Regions from separate parts of the Janthinobacterium sp. GW823-FHT01H08 genome, predicted to be linked through region 1. Evidence: predicted binding sites of a transcription regulator. Region 1 holds the regulator's gene; each other region holds the start of a gene.
What was found. The regulator FliA, encoded in region 1, starts transcription of late flagellar genes. The targets are predictions, from matches to a motif close to CTAAAGTTTNNNNNNNNNNNGCCGNTA.

Region 1 (2,264 bases):
GATGGCCTTGAGTTTATTGGCCACCGGCAGGAACAGCAGATTGGCCAGGCCCACGCCATAAATCGTCGAGACGAAGGCCACGGCGATGCCGCTGCCCAGTTTGCTCGGGTCGGTGAGGTTTTCCATCACGTGGATCAGACCCAGCACGGCACCCAGGATGCCGATGGTGGGCGAATAGCCGGCCGCCGATTCCCACACCTTGACGGCCTGGCGCTCGGCCATTTCGTAGGCGGAAATTTCCACGTCGAGCAGCTGGCGCAGCTTGTCGGGCGCGATGCCGTCGACGATCATGCGCAAGCCCTTGGCGTTGAAGCGGTCGGCCGTGTTTTCCATCAGGCGCTCGAGCGCCAGCGGACCGTCGCGGCGCGCCGTCAGGCTCCATTGACCGATGTCGCGCGCCAGCGCGGCGCGCGTGTCGGCGGGCGGCAGGAAGACCCAGCGCAGCATTTCCAGGCCGCGCACGAAGGTGCGCAACCGCGTCTGCAGCAGCACGGCGCCGAAGGTGCCGATGATGACGATGGCGAAGGCGGCCGGCTGCAGCAGGGAGGCCATCTTGCCGCCTTCCAGTGCCTGGCCGACCAGCAGGCCCGCCAGCGCCAGCGCCAGCCCGATTACGCTGGACCAGTCCACGCCTGCTCCCTCAAGGTTGCGCGCAGGCGCGCGACGGCCTGGGTATGCAGCTGCGAGACGCGCGATTCGGAAACGCCCATCACCGCGCCGATCTCCTTCAGGTTCAGCTCTTCTTCGTAATACAGGCCCATGAGTATTTTCTCGCGTGGTGGCAGCGCGTCGATGGCATCGATCACGGATTGCCGGAAATCGGTATCGAGCAGGGAACGCAAGGGGTCGCTGTCCTCGTCCACGCAGTGGCGGTCGAGGAAGCTGTCATTGCCGTCCGGATCATGAAAGTCTTCGTAATACACGAGCTGGTGGCCGCCGCCGTCGCCCAGCATTTCCTGGTAGTCGGCCAGCGACATCTTGAGCAGCTTCGCCACTTCCGATTCCGTCGGCGGATGGCCGAGGCGCTGCTGCAAGGTGCTCATCGCCTCCTCGATCTTGCGCATGTTCTGGCGCATGCTGCGCGGCAGCCAGTCGCTGGTGCGCAATTCGTCGAGCATGGCGCCGCGGATGCGCAGCACGGCATAGGTCTCGAACTGCGCGCCATGCGTCTCTTCATAGCGGCTAATGGCATCGAGCAGGCCGATCATGCCGGCCTGGATCAGGTCATCGACCTCGACCGAAGGCGGCAATTTCGCCTTCATATGGTGCGCCAGACGCTTCACCAGCGGAATGTGCTCCGTCAGCAAATAGTCCTTGTTCGATTTCCCTTTGACCGTGTACATAGGCTGCTTATTGTTTTCTCATCTTATCTGGTGCTGCGGTTCGATTCAGGCGCTGAACTGGTGCGGGCTCCCCGTCTGGTACAAGGTGCCGCCAAGCACCGGCGCCGCCGAACGGGCCAGCCGCTCGGCCAGTCCGCGAAACGCCACCGAAGCGCCCGCCAGCGGAAACGCATCGACCACGCTGCGGCCCAGGCGCGCCGCGCGGTGCAGATATTCATCGGCGGGCACGGAACCCATCGAGGTCAGCTTCACGGCCAGGTAGCGGCTCGCCGCCTGTGCCATATTATCGTATACCACTTTTGCCTCGGATTCGGAAGCGCCCGTGACGAGAATGCCGAACGGGCGGCGTCCCAGTTCCTGGCTCAGGCGCTTGATCAGGCAGTACGCCGCCTTGATCGAGGTGGCGCTGGTCGACACTTGCACGACGATATCCGACGAGGCCATCAAGGGCACGGGGAAGCAATCGCCCTCGTCGGCCACGACGCCGTCGACCAGCACGATGCCGCTCTGGCGCGCCAGCACCTCGAAAGTCTTGCCCAGGCGGCGCAATTCGTCCTCGCCCGCATAGTCCATGCTGTCCATCAGGTGGTTGCGCGCGCCCAGGCTGGCCACGCCGAAGCCTTGCGGCACCTGGTGGATGACCTGGTTCAGGCCGCACTGCTGGCGCGCCACGTCGCGCAGGCTGGCGCCGTGCGCCAGTCCCAGCCGTGCAGCCACGCCATCGCTGCCGCCGCTGGCGTCAAGCAGCAGCACGTCATTGCCGCCATAGGCGAGCGAAGCGCCCAGGTTGACCAGCATGGCGCCCTTGTCGTCCTGCGGCGTGGCCGAGAGGAACGTCATGACGCGCGGCTGCGGGCCGGCCAGCATGCGGCGCAAGCCCTCGGCCTGGTCGAAATCGAAATTAGCCAAGGTGCACCCCGC
Region 2 (2,264 bases), 2.8 Mb from region 1:
CGTCGCCCGACGCCGCCGCGCTGGCGGCCCGCGCGCGGGCCGAGGGCCTCGTGCGTCCGGCGCGCGTGTTCGTGCCGCCGCCCGCCGCACCCAAACTGGCCGCCCCCGCGCTGCCGCGCCGTGCCGCAGCGCCCGTGGCCGCCTGCGCGCCGCAGGCGGAGACGGGGCAGGCAGCAGCGTGCGTGGGGCTGGACGAGAAAAATACGGCCCTGACTGAAAAGCTGGGCGAACTGGAAGGCAAGATCGGCGTCTTGCAAAAGGCGCTGGCCCTGCCTGCAGCCGTCGTGCCGCCCGCCGCCGCGCCAGCCGTGGCGGAAGCGCCCCATGCGAAACCGAAACCCCTGCACGCGGCGCCGGCTGCCGACAAGGAAAAGAAATCGGGCGGCATGCTGTGGCTCGGTATCGGCACCCTGGTCTTCCTGCTGCTGACGGCGCTCATCGTGTACATCGTGCGCAAGCGCAGGCAAGCGGCGGGTCCGGGCGCGCCGTCGAAATACTGGGTCTTGCTGCGCAAGCCGTTCGGCCGCAGGAAGAAGGATGTGCCCGTCTTGACGGAGGCGGTGGAAGAAGGGGCGGCGGCCGAACCGGAAGCGGAACCGGAGCCGTTCTCGCGTTAATGCTGCCGCAAGGCGCTGCCGCAAGGCCGCACCACAATTTGATATAAAAAAAGATATTGAAAAAATACATGGAAACGCTTGCCAAGCACGTTGCCTGTTTCTTAAAGATGGTGCTATGATGAATTCAGTGGACTTGCTCTACGACAAAACAGCCCCAGCCTGGCGCAGTCACCAACGATAGTGTGGCGCGGCAAACCAGGTGTAGCGTTGCATAAACGCCTGGGTCTGGAAGCGGTTCGCGATGCCGACGATGTGCTCGCGAACGCCGGATGCAACCGGCAGCGAGGCGACGCCAGGAGATACCTGGGGCTCGCCTTCCAAATTCCCCCGCCTTGCCTTTTTGAGCGCCGCAGATGGCGCTCCCTCGCATGGCGCAGACGTAAAAAAAGCACCCGCGGGTGCTTTTGTCGTTTCTGGCGCGGCAAGCTTCTTACATGCGGGCGCGCGAACCTGGCATGGCGTTCGACAGCTGGGTCATCCACGGTTCCGTGATGGCGCGGATTTCGCGGTCATTGGCCAGGATTTGCTTGAGCAAGTCGATCTTGCGCAGGCGCGAGGCGCCGGCCAGGGCAGGCGCCTTGCCCGTCATGGTCGCGCTGGCGGCGCTGGCGCACTGATTTTCCAGGGTATCCAAGCCATCCCAGTCGCTCGAACGTGCGGCCACGACCATTTGATTGGTCATTCCTGCAATATTTTCATACATCGAGAGAACGTCGTTGGAGGTCATGAGCACACCCGTAACTAGTGAATGGATTACCGCTTGTCTAGATTAACGGCGGGTCCAACGGGAACTTGAGGGTGTTTTTGAAAAAAAAGTGAAAATAATTTGGATGTTTTTTTGCGGGCAGCCGGCATGCCCGCAAACCCGCATGCCTGCTCGGTTGGCGATGCGGGCAACGGCCAGCTTACTTGACGAGTTCTTCCAGGCCCGCGCTCAGTTCGGCAAGCGGCGGCATCCTGTCGACCAGCACGGAGGGCGGCAAACCGAGCGCTTCGGCCACCGCGTTGGGATAGCAGGCGATGATTTCTTCATTGCTCAGCTGGTTTTCATCGATGCGCGCGCGCCAGGCGGCCAGGTGGATGATGGCGGCCAGGCGGTTCAATGGTGGCTTGGCCAGCGGAGCGGGGAAGGCGGCGATGGCCTCGGCAAAGGCGGGCGGAAACTTCCAGCGGCGCGCCAGTTCGGCGCCCACCTGCGCATAATCGTAGCCCAGCGACACCCGCTCCGCGTCGAGCCGGCGCGCGTCGAGCGGCGGGGCGATCTTGTCGAGCTGCATTGCTTGCTCGGGCATGGCGGCATGGATCACCAGTTGTCCGATCGCATGCATCATGCCGATGGTGAAAGCCAGATCCTGGTTGTCGCCCGTCTGCTTCGCGATCCAGCGGGCAGATACGGCGCTGTGCAGGCTGTAGCGCCAGAACTGCGGCAAATTCAGGCCCGGCACGGCTTTGAAACCGCTGACGAGGCCCGAGCTGATGACGAGGGTGCGCACGGTCACAAAACCGAGCATCAGCACGGCATCTTCCACCGTGCCGATGCTGCGCGACACATGGTAATAGGCCGAGTTGGCCAGCCGCAGCAGCTTGGCGCTCAAGGCCGGGTCCGCTCCCAGCTTGCGCGCGATGTCTTCGGTGGCGATGGCGGGG
Region 3 (2,264 bases), 2.7 Mb from region 1:
GCCCAGATGGCGTCCATGTTCGGCGCCGCAGCGGCCAGCTGGGCGTTGATCTTCGCCGCATCCACGTCGATGCCCCATTGCGCGGCCATGGCCGGCGACAAGGTCTTTAAATTGCCCACCAGCATGGGCGACTTGTTCAAATGGACGCTTTTCACGGGCAGGCGCGTCATCCCTTCGGGCATCGCTTCCTTGCGCGTGAACAAACGCGTGCGGATTGTGTCGGCGTCCAGCTCGAACAGTTCGCGCGGGTCGTAGGCGCAATCCCAGACGAGGATCTCGTTCTTGTTGCTCGGATGCGTGGCCAGCGGCCAGACGACGCCCAGGCAACCGCGTTCGGCGGGGAACATGCCCGACACGTGCAGGAAGGGCTGGCGCTCGCCGGCGGCCAGGTGCATGCCCATTTCGCTGGCGACCCGGTCCTTCTTGTGCAGGGCCAGGCAGAATTCGAACAGTTTCGGCTGCTTTTCGCGGATCAATCGTGCCAGGGCGATGGTGGCGCGCACGTCGGACAGCGCATCATGTGCCGCTTCGTGGGCCAGGCCATTGGCCTTGCTCAAGTGTTCCAGTTTGAAACTGGTCTGGCCATCGTCGCGCTTCGGCCATTGAATACCTTCCGGGCGCAGCGCGTGCGTCATGCGCACCACGTCGAGGATGTCCCAGCGGCCGCAATGGTTCTTCCATTCGCGCGCATACGGGTCGATCAGGTTGCGCCAGAACAGGAAGCGCGTGACTTCATCGTCGAAACGGATGGTGTTGTAGCCGACGCCGATGGTGCCCGGTTCCGAAAAGGCCGCTTCGATGGTGGCGGCGAACTGGTGTTCGGGCACGCCCAGCTGCAGACATTGCTGCGGCGTGATGCCCGTGATCAGGCACGATTGCGGGTCGGGCAGGAAATCATTTGCAGGCTGGCAATACAACATGATCGGTTCGCCGATCTCGTTGAGTTCGGCATCCGTGCGGATCGCGGCGAACTGGGCCGGGCGGTCGCGGCGCGGCTGGGCGCCAAAGGTTTCGTAGTCGTGCCAAAGAAAGGTCTGGTTAGTCATTGATGGTCGTAACTTAATGTTGCTGAATGGGTTATCCGGGCCGCTAAAAACAAGCCGCCGCTTCAGTTTTCTGAAAACCTGCCGATACTACACGAGAGGATGGTCATCATCGCGTTTCCCGCATGGTGGCATACATTGTCCGTTCAAGGAGGTCTATCGTGTCAATTCCCATCGCCGCAGGCGGCAATTCCACCCCTTCCGTGACTTCCGTCAGTCCGGGCGTTGCCGGCAAGGACGATAAAGTCCAGCACGGCGTCAACGCTGAAATGAGCGTGAATGACCGCAGCAAGCTGCAATTGAACGCGTCCATCATGCAGGCGTCGCTGAACGTGTCCATCGGTTCCGAGAACGAACCGCTGGCGCTGCTGTACAAGACGGCCATCACCAACATCAATGAAGCGCTGAAAGGCCAGTACGGCGACGATGCGATCCAGAACGCGGCGTCGCAGGACAACAGCGCCGAAGCGACGGCGAGCCGCATCGTCTCGCTGTCGACGGGTTTTTTTGACGCGTTCAAGAAACAGAATCCCGGCATGGACGACGATACGGCGCTGACCAAGTTCATGGACACCATCAGCGGCGGCATGGAAAAAGGCTTCAAGGAAGCGCGCGACATCCTGGGCGGCTTGAAAGTGCTGAACGGCGATATCGCCGGCAATATCGACAAGACGTATGAGCTGGTGCAGAAGGGCTATGCGGATTTCATCGCCGCGCACAGCAGCAAGAAGGATGATGCGGCCAAGCCGGATGCTGCCAAGCCGGCCGACAGCAAGGCTGCCTGAGCTACAGCATGACCCGGTTGCGGCCGCCGGCCTTCGCGCGATACAAAGCCGCGTCGGCCGCCGCGATCAGCGCTTCGTCGTCCTGTCCGGTCGCCAGGCTGGCCACGCCGAAGGAACCCGTGATGTGCGGCAGCGCGCTGCGCATATCGGCGAAGATGACGGCTTGCTGCATGCGTTCGCACAAGCGTTCGGCGACCCGCAAGGCCACGTTTTCGCTGGTATCGGGCAAGATCACCATCATTTCCTCGCCACCATAGCGCACGGCAAAATCCGTGGGCCGCAGGGCCGCGCCCAGCACTTGCGCGGCAATGCGCAGCGCCTGGTCGCCCGCCTGGTGGCCGTGCGTGTCGTTGAAACGCTTGAAATGGTCGAGGTCTATCATCACCAGCGACATCGGCGAGCCGCTGGCATGGGCCGTGACTATCATGGTCGGCAA

Region 2: the regulator FliA is predicted to act here: its motif matches at 1,388-1,414, upstream of AC3RCG_RS07505 (flagellar protein FliT).
Region 3: the regulator FliA is predicted to act here: its motif matches at 1,107-1,133, upstream of AC3RCG_RS07145 (DUF5610 domain-containing protein).

What each region holds. Positions count from the first base shown of each region.
Region 1 is NZ_CM179504.1:5,051,857-5,054,120, forward strand. Features, by position in the region: gene AC3RCG_RS22695 (flagellar motor protein) at 1-630, opposite strand, end outside; gene AC3RCG_RS22700 (RNA polymerase sigma factor FliA) at 612-1,343, opposite strand; gene AC3RCG_RS22705 (MinD/ParA family ATP-binding protein) at 1,389-2,252, opposite strand; gene flhF (flagellar biosynthesis GTPase FlhF) at 2,245-2,264, opposite strand, start outside.
Region 2 is NZ_CM179504.1:1,696,042-1,698,305, forward strand. Features, by position in the region: gene AC3RCG_RS07500 (type IV pilus assembly protein FimV) at 1-617, shown strand, start outside; gene AC3RCG_RS07505 (flagellar protein FliT) at 1,048-1,344, opposite strand; gene AC3RCG_RS07510 (HDOD domain-containing protein) at 1,523-2,264, opposite strand, start outside.
Region 3 is NZ_CM179504.1:1,622,132-1,624,395, forward strand. Features, by position in the region: gene sbcB (exodeoxyribonuclease I) at 1-1,046, opposite strand, end outside; gene AC3RCG_RS07145 (DUF5610 domain-containing protein) at 1,205-1,828, shown strand; gene AC3RCG_RS07150 (GGDEF domain-containing protein) at 1,830-2,264, opposite strand, start outside.